DNA from 2 places in the Catenovulum adriaticum genome. Region 1 is predicted to be linked to the other one. Evidence: predicted binding sites of a transcription regulator. Region 1 holds the regulator's gene; the other holds the start of a gene.
What was found. Region 1 encodes FliA, which starts transcription of late flagellar genes. Its sites were predicted from a motif close to CTAAAGNTNNNNNNNNNNNNGCCGATA; they were not measured.

Region 1 (5,643 bases):
AAAGGCAAATCAACGCCTGCAGGTCAGGCTCAAAATACACAAGCAAATGCTTTGCCCGCTAATAACACTTCAGAACCTAAAGAAATTAGCTGGGATGATGTTCAACCTATGGATGTGATTGGGTTAGAAGTTGGTTATCGTTTGATCCCATTGGTAGATAAATCTCAAGGTGGGGAGTTATTGTCTAGGATTAAAGGTGTACGAAAGAAATTATCTCAGGATATGGGGTTTTTAGTACCAGCTGTGCATATTCGAGATAATTTAGATTTGTCGCCCAATATTTATCGTATTTCTTTAATGGGTGTGGTGATTGGTGAAGCTGAAATTTATCACGATCGTGAAATGGCCATTAACCCAGGCCAGGTATTTGGTAAGCTGCAGGGCATTAAAACTGTTGATCCCGCATTTGGCTTAGAGGCTATTTGGATTACCCCTGAGCAGCGAGAACAAGCGCAAACGTTAGGTTATACCGTTGTTGATTCCGCGACTGTCGTTGCGACTCATTTAAGTCAGCTCTTAACGAATAATGCATGGCAGCTTATTGGCCATGAAGAGGTTCAAAATTTATTAGATATGCTGGCTAAATCTTATCCTAAGTTGGTGGAAGGATTAGTGCCAGACATGCTTAATTTATCAACTGTGGTTAAAGTCTTTCAAAATTTATTGTTTGAAGGCGTCGTTATTCGAGATATGAGAACGATAGTTCAAACCTTAGTTGAGTATGCAACAAAAAGCCAAGATCCCGATGTTTTAACGGCTGCAGTACGTATTGCACTGCGACGATTAATAGTGCAAGAGCTTTCCAGCGGTTTGGATGAGTTACCTGTCATAACATTGGCGCCAGAGTTGGAGCAAATTTTGCATCAGTCAATGCAAGCTGGTGGTTCAGAGGGTGGTGGTATAGAACCTGGGTTAGCTGAGCGAATACAAACCGCGCTATCTCAGGCATCAGAGCAACAAGAAATGAACGGTGAACCTGCGGTTTTATTAACCTCTGGGATATTACGTTCAGTGTTGGCTCGCTTTACCAAACACACAGTAACTGGATTACATGTATTGTCTTATCAAGAAATTCCGGATGATAAACAAATTCGGATTGTGAATTCGATAGGTCAGTAGTGTCAAAATTTTGTCTGGATAGGTCATTTGCCTGTTCTTTGGAGGAAAGATGAAAATTAAACGTTTTGTTGCAAAAGATATCAGAGCGGCAATGCAAGAAATAAAAGCTTGCTTAGGCCCCGAAGCTATTATTATGTCTAATACAAAAGTAGCCGAGGGCGTTGAAGTTGTTGCTGCAGTAGATGAACAGCCTCAGCCTAAAGTTGAACAACCGGCTAAAGCTGCGACAAAACCTACTTCAAGACAAGCGGCATACAGACGCCATAATCAGCCAGAAGATTCTGCTATTTCGGCTGAAGAAGATGTGCAAGTATCCGATAGCTTACAATCATTATTAATGCGTCAGGCCACGCCTGAATTTAAAAATCAGTATGCAAATAAGCAACATGCTGCTGCTCGAGCAAAAAAAATAGCTCAAGCAGTAGAGCAAACGCAGCTCGATAATCATGAATCTATTAACGATTGGTCGTTAAATCATCAAACAACACAAAGTTTAAGCAATCAAACACAACAAAGCACATCAAATACTGGGCAAACGACAGAACGCGAGCTACAATCGATTAAATCAGAAATGGCGGAACTTAAGCATTTATTAAAGCATCAAGTGTCTGGATTAATGTGGCAAGAAATGGCGAGAAGCGAGCCAACCCGAGCTTATATTGTTGACCGTTTAACTCGAATGGGTATAGCAGCGCAAGTTGCTGAACAAGTTGCTAGCTTTATGCCTGAAGGGATTGAAGACCATCAGGCATGGGATAGCGCGCTTGAATTATTAAGTGGGCAAATCAATGTGACTAATAACGACATTATGCGTCGTGGTGGTGTGGTTGCATTATTAGGACCAACTGGCGTTGGAAAAACAACGACGGTAGCTAAACTTGCTGCTCATTTTGCTAAAAAACATGGCGCAGACTCAGTTGCCTTGGTGACAACAGACAGTTATCGTATTGGTGCTCATGAGCAATTACAAACGTATGCTCGGATTATTGGTTGTCCATGTAAAGTGGTTCGCCATGAAGATGAATTAGCCGACACTTTGCATCAATTAAGAAACCGAAAATTAATCTTAATTGATACTGCAGGGGTAGGCCAAAGAGATGTTCGTTTAGCTGAACAACTTGATAGTTTAATGCGATCAACTCAAATTAAAATTAGAAATTATTTAGTATTGCAAGCAACGTCGCAGCAAAGTGTCTTAATGGAAACCGTGCAACAGTTTAAGCGTACTAACTTAACTGGTTGTATTTTCACCAAATTAGATGAATGCATGAGTTTGGGAGAAATTATTAGTGTTGCCATTCAAAATGCGTTGCCAATAGGGTATCTTACGGATGGTCAGCGAGTGCCGGAAGATATTAAAGCTGCAACTGCGCAATATTTAATCGACCAGGCTGCCGGTTATATGGATGAAAATGAATTTTCTCATCCTCACTGGTTTACAGATAGCTCAAGACAACCTATATATAAATAAATTTATGATATTAAATAACCAGTTAGGTGATCAAGCAAGTGGCCTTCGAACAATGAAACAAAGCGCGAATGAAAGAATTAAAGTAATTGCGGTCACCGGCGGAAAAGGCGGTGTTGGTAAAAGCAATGTGTCTTTAAACATGGCGGTTTCGATGGCTCAGCAAGGTAAACGCGTTTTAGTTTTTGATGCGGATTTAGGTTTGGCCAATGTGGATGTTATGTTGGGCTTGCGAGTTGAAAAAAACTTATCTCACTTGTTAGCTGGTGAATGTGAACTTGACGATATTTTAATTACCGGCCCACAAGGCATTAAAATTGTGCCAGCCACTTCAGGTACGCGTAATATGGTTGAACTATCGACTCAAGAGCATGCTGGTTTAATTCGTTCATTTAGTGAGCTTAAACAAGAGTTTGACGTATTAATCGTCGATACTGCAGCTGGCATTTCAGACATGGTGCTTAGTTTTTCACGCGCAGCGCAAGATGTCATGGTAGTGGTATGTGATGAACCTTCATCCATTACCGATGCTTATGCATTGATTAAAGTATTGAATCGTGATTACAATGTTTTTCGTTTTAAAATTGTGGCTAACATGGTTCGCTCTATGCGTGAAGGGCAGGAATTATTCGCGAAGTTGTCTAAAGTGTCCGATCGGTTTTTGGATGTTGCATTGGATTTAGTGGCTATTATTCCATTTGATGAAAATGTTCGTAAATCTGTTCGTCGACAAAAAACGATTGTCGAAGCATTTCCTAAATCGCCCGCATCTATGGCGTTTAAAACCTTAGCTTCTCGAGCCGGAAAATGGCCAACCCCTGAAAGCGCAACAGGTCATTTAGAATTTTTTATTGAACAATTGGTCTCTCCGGGAGTGTAGTCTGTTGTGAATAAAGTGGCTGCTTATCAATCTGTTAATCAAAAACAAGCATTTGTAGAGCTGCATGCTGGCCTAGTTAAACGTATTGCTCATCATATGATGGCAAGGTTACCTGCAAGCGTTCAAGTAGATGATTTAATTCAAGCTGGTATGATAGGCCTGCTTGAAGCGTCAAAGAATTTTGATGGTAGCAAAGGCGCAAGTTTTGAGACGTTTGCTGGAATTCGGATTCGAGGCGCCATGTTAGACGAAATTCGCCGTGGCGATTGGGTGCCGCGTTCAGTCCACAAAAATAGCCGACTTATCGCGAAAGCGATTAATGATGTTGAAAATGAAACTGGGCGTGATGCGCGTGATATTGAAGTTGCTGAAAAATTAGAGTTAAGCATTAATGACTACCATCATATTTTAAATGATGTAAATAGTGGTAAGATTATAGGAATAGAAGATCTTGGTGTTACTGAAGATGTGATTGGTAGCTCTGATGATAAACATCAAGATGAACCATTTGAAGATATTGCTCACGGTGCGTTTCAGAGCGAATTAGTTAAAGCGATAGAAACACTACCAGAAAGAGAAGCATTAGTGCTCTCTTTATATTATGATGAAGAATTGAATTTAAAAGAAATTGGTGCCGTTATTGATGTGAGTGAATCTCGAGTGAGTCAAATTCATAGTCAAGCAATGCACAGATTAAAAGCAAAATTAAATAGCTGGCAACAGATATAAAAATTATTATTAATCCATGAGATAATCTCAGAGGCGGAGGAAGCTTTGGATACAAATATGAAAGTTTTGGTTGTAGATGATTTTTCAACCATGAGGCGTATTATTAAAAACTTGCTGAGAGATTTAGGGTTCACTAATGTCTCTGAAGCGGATGATGGCGCCACGGCATTGCCAATGTTACAAAATGGCGATTTTGAATTTGTGGTGACTGATTGGAATATGCCAGGTATGCAAGGCATTGATTTATTAAAAGCAATTCGAGCGGATGAGCGGTTAAAAAATATTCCGGTTTTAATGGTGACTGCTGAAGCGAAAAAAGAACAAATTATTGCAGCAGCCCAAGCGGGTGTAAATGGTTATATTGTTAAACCTTTTACCGCTGCAACCCTAAAGGAAAAGTTAGACAAGGTTTTTGAGCGTTTAGCTTAATTAGGTATCAGGAGAACACCATTGTTACCTAATGAACCGTTAATTAGCCTTGAAGACGCAAAACAGTTAGTTAGTTTGCTTGAGCGGGGTGAAAACCAAGCCGCTAATGACATTTTGCAAAAAGTGACACAAGCAACGTCTGAAGAGCTGTTTGCTCAAGTTGGTAAATTAACTCGACAATTACATGATTCTTTGGGCAGCTTCCAATTAGATATGCGCATTGCTGATTTGGCTAATGAAGATATTCCTGATGCCCAAACCCGGCTTGCCTATGTAATGGATATGACCGAAAAAGCAGCAAATCAAACAATGGATGCTGTTGATGCTTGTTTACCAATCGCCTCTGATTTAAATAAGAATATTCAAGAAATTATCCCAACTTGGGATAAATTAATGAATCGTCAAATTGAGTTGAGCGAATTTAAGAGTCTATGTTACAGCGTTAATCATATACTGCACCAGTCTGAGAAAGATTCCCAAAGCCTACAAACTCAACTTAACGAAGTTTTAATGGCGCAAGGCTTTCAGGATTTAACCGGACAAGTAATACGCAGAGTTATTGAATTGGTTAAAGAAGTTGAAGATAACTTGATTCACTTATTAACCGTATTTGGCACACCACAACAAGAACAACAATCACAACCAGCCGAACCAACGACAATAAATAAAGGCGCTGAAGGCCCAATTATCGATGCAGAAGAAAGAACTGATGCCGTGGCGAGCCAAGATGAAGTTGATGATTTGTTATCCAGTTTAGGTTTTTAATAGGGGACGAGTTCCATGAGCTTTGATGTAGATGAAGATATACTGCAAGATTTTTTAGTTGAAGCAGCAGAAATTTTAGAGCAGTTATCAGAGCAGCTAGTGGAGCTTGAGAATAATCCTGAAGATGCGGATTTACTCAATGCTATTTTCAGAGGCTTTCATACCGTAAAGGGCGGAGCAGGTTTTTTAGCAATGACAGCCCTCGTAGATGCATGTCATGGCGCTGAAAATGTGTTTGATATTTTACGAAAAG
Region 2 (5,643 bases), 1.2 Mb from region 1:
CTGCCGACAAGCTCATCCCTGATGATTTAACTCAAGCCTTGTTAGACGCGCCCTTAGAATACAAAAATTCAAGCAACACAAGCAACGAAGCTAAGCTAGATAACACTCAAACCATGCTAACAGCCATTAACCAACTTACTCAGCAAATAGCTCAGCTTAGTAAACAAGTTGAACGGTTAAAAACAAGCAAACCGGTTAATAACCCACAAAAGTTATTTGCGACAGGCGTTTATTATGCAAAACACCAAGATTACATTCACGCAGCCAAATGGTTTCGTCGGGCAGCTTTAGCCGGTCATGCTAAAGCCATGTTTTATTTAGGCACCATGTTCATTAAAGCTGAAGGATTGCCGCAATCAGTCACTCATAGTTATATCTGGATGACACTTGCAAATGTTTATGGCGCAACCGAAGCTAAAGCAGTCGCCCAAGATTTACAAAAATACTTAACAGCTAAAGAACTCAACCTAGCTCAGCGAATAGCAGCTGATAAATATGAAGAAATTGAAGATGCCCTATGGGTTGACTCACCAACTGGCTAATACTAAGCGTGAGTACATCTGTTCGAAACATTAAACTTAACCCATGCCATTATATTATTAAGATAGCAATTTTTGCTTAATGATAAATAATTCCGCCTGACTTTAGGTTTATATCAATCAAGGTTTATATCAATCAATAGTACAAATCGCATTTATGTGAGTAAGACTGGCAGCTTTTACGGAAGAAATTTAAAAAAAAGTATTAACAAAGTTTAAAACAAACAGCTAATTTATATCTTTGGCTAAAATTTGTTGAGCGGCAGCTATAATGCCAGGAGGTAGTGAGGGTTAGGCCACTACAACTGCCGTCAACATCTGTATAAATCATTGGATTTGATTAAGGGAGTCAAATGCCAATTTATTGACTTATACAGCGCAAACTAAGTTTGCAAAAAAGGTAATGCACAAAACAAGCCAAAATAAGTTTGGTTAAATATAAAAAGTCTGTTTAACTCTATAAATAATTAACCTAATAAAGATAAAGCCGCTTGTGGACGCTGATTCGCCTGACTTAATACGGTTGTACTCGCCTGTTGTAAAATTTGGTTTTTTGTCAAAGTCGCTGTTTCTGTCGCAAAGTCTGTATCTTTAATTTGCGAACGGGCTGCTGAGACATTTTCAATAACGTTGCTTAAGTTACGAATCGTTGATTGAAAACGATTTTGAAGCGCACCTAAGTCTGCACGTGCCGCACCGATAGTTGAAATCGCTGCATCTATTTTGCTCAGCGCTGCCGAAGCCAGTTGTTCACTTGCAACTGATAAGTCTCCACCGACTAAGCTTGAAGCACCAAAGCTGCCACCCGCTGCTCGTGATAAGTTGACTGAAATCGTTTGGCCGCCATTGGCACCCACTAAGAATTTTGCTGAATAATCGCCTTGCAATAAATCAACCCCGGCAAATTGTGTGGTTGTCGCAATTCGGCTAATTTCAGTTTTTAACGCACTCACTTCTTTTTGTAGTGCGGTTCTGTCTGCTGAGGTATTAATACCATTTTGTGATTGAATCGCTAATTGACGAATTCGTTGCAATGAAGTCGTAATTTCTTGCATTGCACCTTCAGCTGTTTGCGTTAATGAAATGGCATCATTTGCGTTTCTAACCGCTTGGTTTAAACCTTGTACCTGTGTGGTCATTCGGTCTGTGATTTGCAAACCTGCCGCATCATCTGAGGCTCGGTTAATTCTAAAACCTGATGATAAACGTTCAAACGCTGTGTCTAACGCGTTACCTGAACCTGTTAATTGACGTTGCGCATTTAATGATGAAACATTTGTATTGACGAACATACCCATTTTACACTCTCCTGAACTTTTTTCGTTGCTTTGTTTTTTGCAGCTTTGCTGCTTGGTTATTGGCTTATTTATCTGATTTAATCATCTAAATAAACGCTACCTTGTTTTTATTATTATCATCCGCTGACAATTAGGTTATCGGAGTGCAAAGTCGCTTCTTTAATAAAAAAGTGAAAATAAAGGACAAAAAAATCGCTAAAGTTTTTTATTTATTGGACGAGCAAGGCGAGGAAATAACAACTAAAATTAACAAAAATAAAGAGAGAAAAAAAAATAAATAAATATAAAAATTAGATACTTAAAAACAAGAAAATAAAATTTAGCAAGCCGTTATTCAAACGGCTCAACTAAAACAAAATAATTTATAAAAAATTCAACTTTTTAGTTAAAGGCTCAAAAATAAGGGTTAAGCTAAACCTCGCTTAACCCTTATGGAGTGAGTATGGCTCACCCGCTTGGCCTATTAACCCGTCGCACTACCTCCTGGCTTATCCCCAAACGGGTGGAAGCAGAACTTAAGCTAGCTAAATCCTTAACCTAATAGCGATAAAGCCGCTTGAGGTCGCTGATTCGCCTGGCTTAATACAGTTGTACTTGCCTGTTGAATAATTTGATTTCGGGTTAACTCTGCAGTTTCAGTCGCAAAATCTGTATCTTTAATTTGTGAACGTGCACCTGATACATTTTCAATGATATTGCTTAAGTTACGAATCGTTGATTGAAAACGATTTTGCAACGCACCCAAATCGGCACGAGCGCCACCAATGGTTGAAATCGCACTATCAATGGCTGTTAAAGTGGCAGACGCCAAATCAGCTGTGCTGACATCAAAGTTTGCACCACCTAAACCTGACGCACCAAAACCGTCGCCTTCTAAATTAACAGAAATGGTTTGACCACCATTGGCACCGACCAAAAATTTAGCTGAATAACCACCAGTTAATAAATCAACCCCAGCAAATTGAGTAGTTGTACCAATTCGGCTGATTTCGGTTTTAAGCGCACTGACTTCTTTTTGCAGTGCAGTACGGTCTGCTGAGGTATTAATACCATTTTGCGATTGTACTGCAAGCTGACGAATACGCTGCAAAGAGGTGGTAATTTCTTGCATCGCGCCTTCAGCGGTTTGCGTTAATGAAATTGCATCGTTTGCGTTACGTACTGCTTGGTTTAAACCTTGAATTTGCGTAGTCATACGATCAGTAATTTGAAGACCGGCTGCATCATCTGATGCACGGTTAATTCTAAAACCTGATGATAAACGCTCAAACGAGGTATTTAATGCATTGCCTGAGTTTGATAACTGACGCTGTGCATTTAATGAAGATACATTAGTATTTACGAACATACCCATAATACTCACTCCTAAAATTAGAATGTTCTTTTATCAATTAATAGGCCACTTAATGCCTAATTAAGACAAAAGCCACAAAATTTAAAATATGTGTCATTGTCTATTTCTATATCGACCAAAAGTTAAACAACTTTAGAAATTAATTTAATAATAATTGGCTAAATAATAAAAGTTAATTAAAACAAATAGAAAACTAAGTGAAAAATAAAAACAGAACAATGTTTTAAACATATAAAACATTTAAAATGCAGGGTAGGTGTTATAAACACTAGCTGATCAGCAAGATATGAAGTGAGCAGTAAACAAAATACAACTATTTATCCGTTTATTTGATTCTGCTGGTTATAGGCGGGTTGCCTAACTTTTTTTAAATTTAACCTTGTCCTTCTTCTTTAATTAGCTGGTTTCAAATAACAAGCTTTCACTTTTATTTACACATATGCTTGGCACAATAAAAACGAACAGCCGTGCTTCTTAATTAGCCCAACCTAAATTCACGTAATAACTCATTAAAACTCAATGTAACGAAAACAGCCGGAGCAAAATGCTCCGGCAAATCGCAACACCAGTCAGGAGAGTGCTTACGAGACAGTTAAGTCAACCGCCAATAACCAAAACCGATTAATAACGATTGACTAAAATAAACGACTAAAACGCGATTTCACTTAAAATAATCATTCTTACTCAAAGAGTCTTCAATGTTTTAATTAAGCAATAAAGGCTTTAGCTTAAAATTAGGTTAGATAGCTTTATCTAACCTTTAATCTATCCATCTTTAACCTAATAAAGATAAAGCCGCTTGTGGACGTTGATTCGCCTGACTTAATACGGTTGTACTCGCCTGTTGTAAAATTTGGTTTTTTGTCAAAGTCGCTGTTTCTGTCGCAAAGTCTGTATCTTTAATTTGCGAACGGGCTGCTGAGACATTTTCAATAACGTTGCTTAAGTTACGAATCGTTGATTGAAAACGATTTTGAAGCGCACCTAAGTCTGCACGTGCCGCACCGATAGTTGAAATCGCTGCATCTATTTTGCTCAGCGCTGCCGAAGCCAGTTGTTCACTTGCAACTGATAAGTCTCCACCGACTAAGCTTGAAGCACCAAAGCTGCCACCCGCTGCTCGTGATAAGTTGACTGAAATCGTTTGGCCGCCATTGGCACCCACTAAGAATTTTGCTGAATAATCGCCTTGCAATAAATCAACCCCGGCAAATTGTGTGGTTGTCGCAATTCGGCTAATTTCAGTTTTTAACGCACTCACTTCTTTTTGTAGTGCGGTTCTGTCTGCTGAGGTATTAATACCATTTTGTGATTGAATCGCTAATTGACGAATTCGTTGCAATGAAGTCGTAATTTCTTGCATTGCACCTTCAGCTGTTTGCGTTAATGAAATGGCATCATTTGCGTTTCTAACCGCTTGGTTTAAACCTTGTACCTGTGTGGTCATTCGGTCTGTGATTTGCAAACCTGCCGCATCATCTGAGGCTCGGTTAATTCTAAAACCTGATGATAAACGTTCAAACGCTGTGTCTAACGCGTTACCTGAACCTGTTAATTGACGTTGCGCATTTAATGATGAAACATTTGTATTGACGAACATACCCATTTTACACTCTCCTGAACTTTTTTCGTTGCTTTGTTTTTTGCAGCTTTGCTGCTTGGTTATTGGCTTATTTATCTGATTTAATCATCTAAATAAACGCTACCTTGTTTTTATTATTATCATCCGCTGACAATTAGGTTATCGGAGTGCAAAGTCGCTTCTTTAATAAAAAAGTGAAAATAAAGGACAAAAAAATCGCTAAAGTTTTTTATTTATCGGTCGAGTAAGGCGAGGAAATAACAATAAAGAAGAAATCTAACTATTTGAAAATTAAGATTAAAAAAAAGAAAAAGCCAATAATCAATGATTATTGGCTTTTTATGAAATTTAGCAAAAACATTTTAAATAAAGTGAGATTAATCAGCTTATTTATAAAATAAATCGAGATAAATCTTCATCATCGACAGCATCATCTAAATGCTTTTTAACAAATTCAGCATCAATTGAGTATGCTTCGCCGCTTTTTTCTGAAGCATCATATGAAATTTCTTCCATTAGCTTTTCCATCACGGTATGAAGTCGACGAGCCCCAATATTTTCGGTTTTCTCGTTTACTTTCCACGCAGCATTAGCAATGCATTCAATGCCGTCTTGGGTAAAATCAACATTAACGCCTTCTGTTGCTAACAAGGCTTTATATTGCTCAGTTAATGATGCTTTAGGCTCTGTTAAGATTCTGACAAAATCGCCCGATGACAACGCACCCAGCTCAACGCGAATAGGTAAGCGCCCCTGCAGTTCAGGAATGAGATCTGACGGTTTAGCCATTTGGAATGCACCAGAGGCTATAAACAAAATATGATCAGTTTTAACCATGCCATGTTTAGTTGAAACCGTTGAGCCTTCAAC

Region 2: OLW01_RS09735 (flagellin N-terminal helical domain-containing protein) is a predicted target of FliA. The motif match lies at 3,301-3,327, and genes of this name have one in related genera.

The regions. Positions count from the first base shown of each region.
Region 1 is NZ_CP109965.1:1,021,725-1,027,367, forward strand. It holds gene flhA (flagellar biosynthesis protein FlhA) at 1-1,119, shown strand, start outside; gene flhF (flagellar biosynthesis GTPase FlhF) at 1,169-2,590, shown strand; gene OLW01_RS04615 (MinD/ParA family protein) at 2,595-3,467, shown strand; gene OLW01_RS04620 (RNA polymerase sigma factor FliA) at 3,474-4,196, shown strand; gene cheY (chemotaxis response regulator CheY) at 4,242-4,625, shown strand; gene OLW01_RS04630 (protein phosphatase CheZ) at 4,647-5,390, shown strand; gene OLW01_RS04635 (chemotaxis protein CheA) at 5,406-5,643, shown strand, end outside.
Region 2 is NZ_CP109965.1:2,240,198-2,245,840, forward strand. It holds gene OLW01_RS09725 (SEL1-like repeat protein) at 1-542, shown strand, start outside; gene OLW01_RS09730 (flagellin N-terminal helical domain-containing protein) at 1,007-1,837, opposite strand; gene OLW01_RS09735 (flagellin N-terminal helical domain-containing protein) at 2,370-3,191, opposite strand; gene OLW01_RS09740 (flagellin N-terminal helical domain-containing protein) at 3,967-4,797, opposite strand; gene hslU (ATP-dependent protease ATPase subunit HslU) at 5,164-5,643, opposite strand, start outside.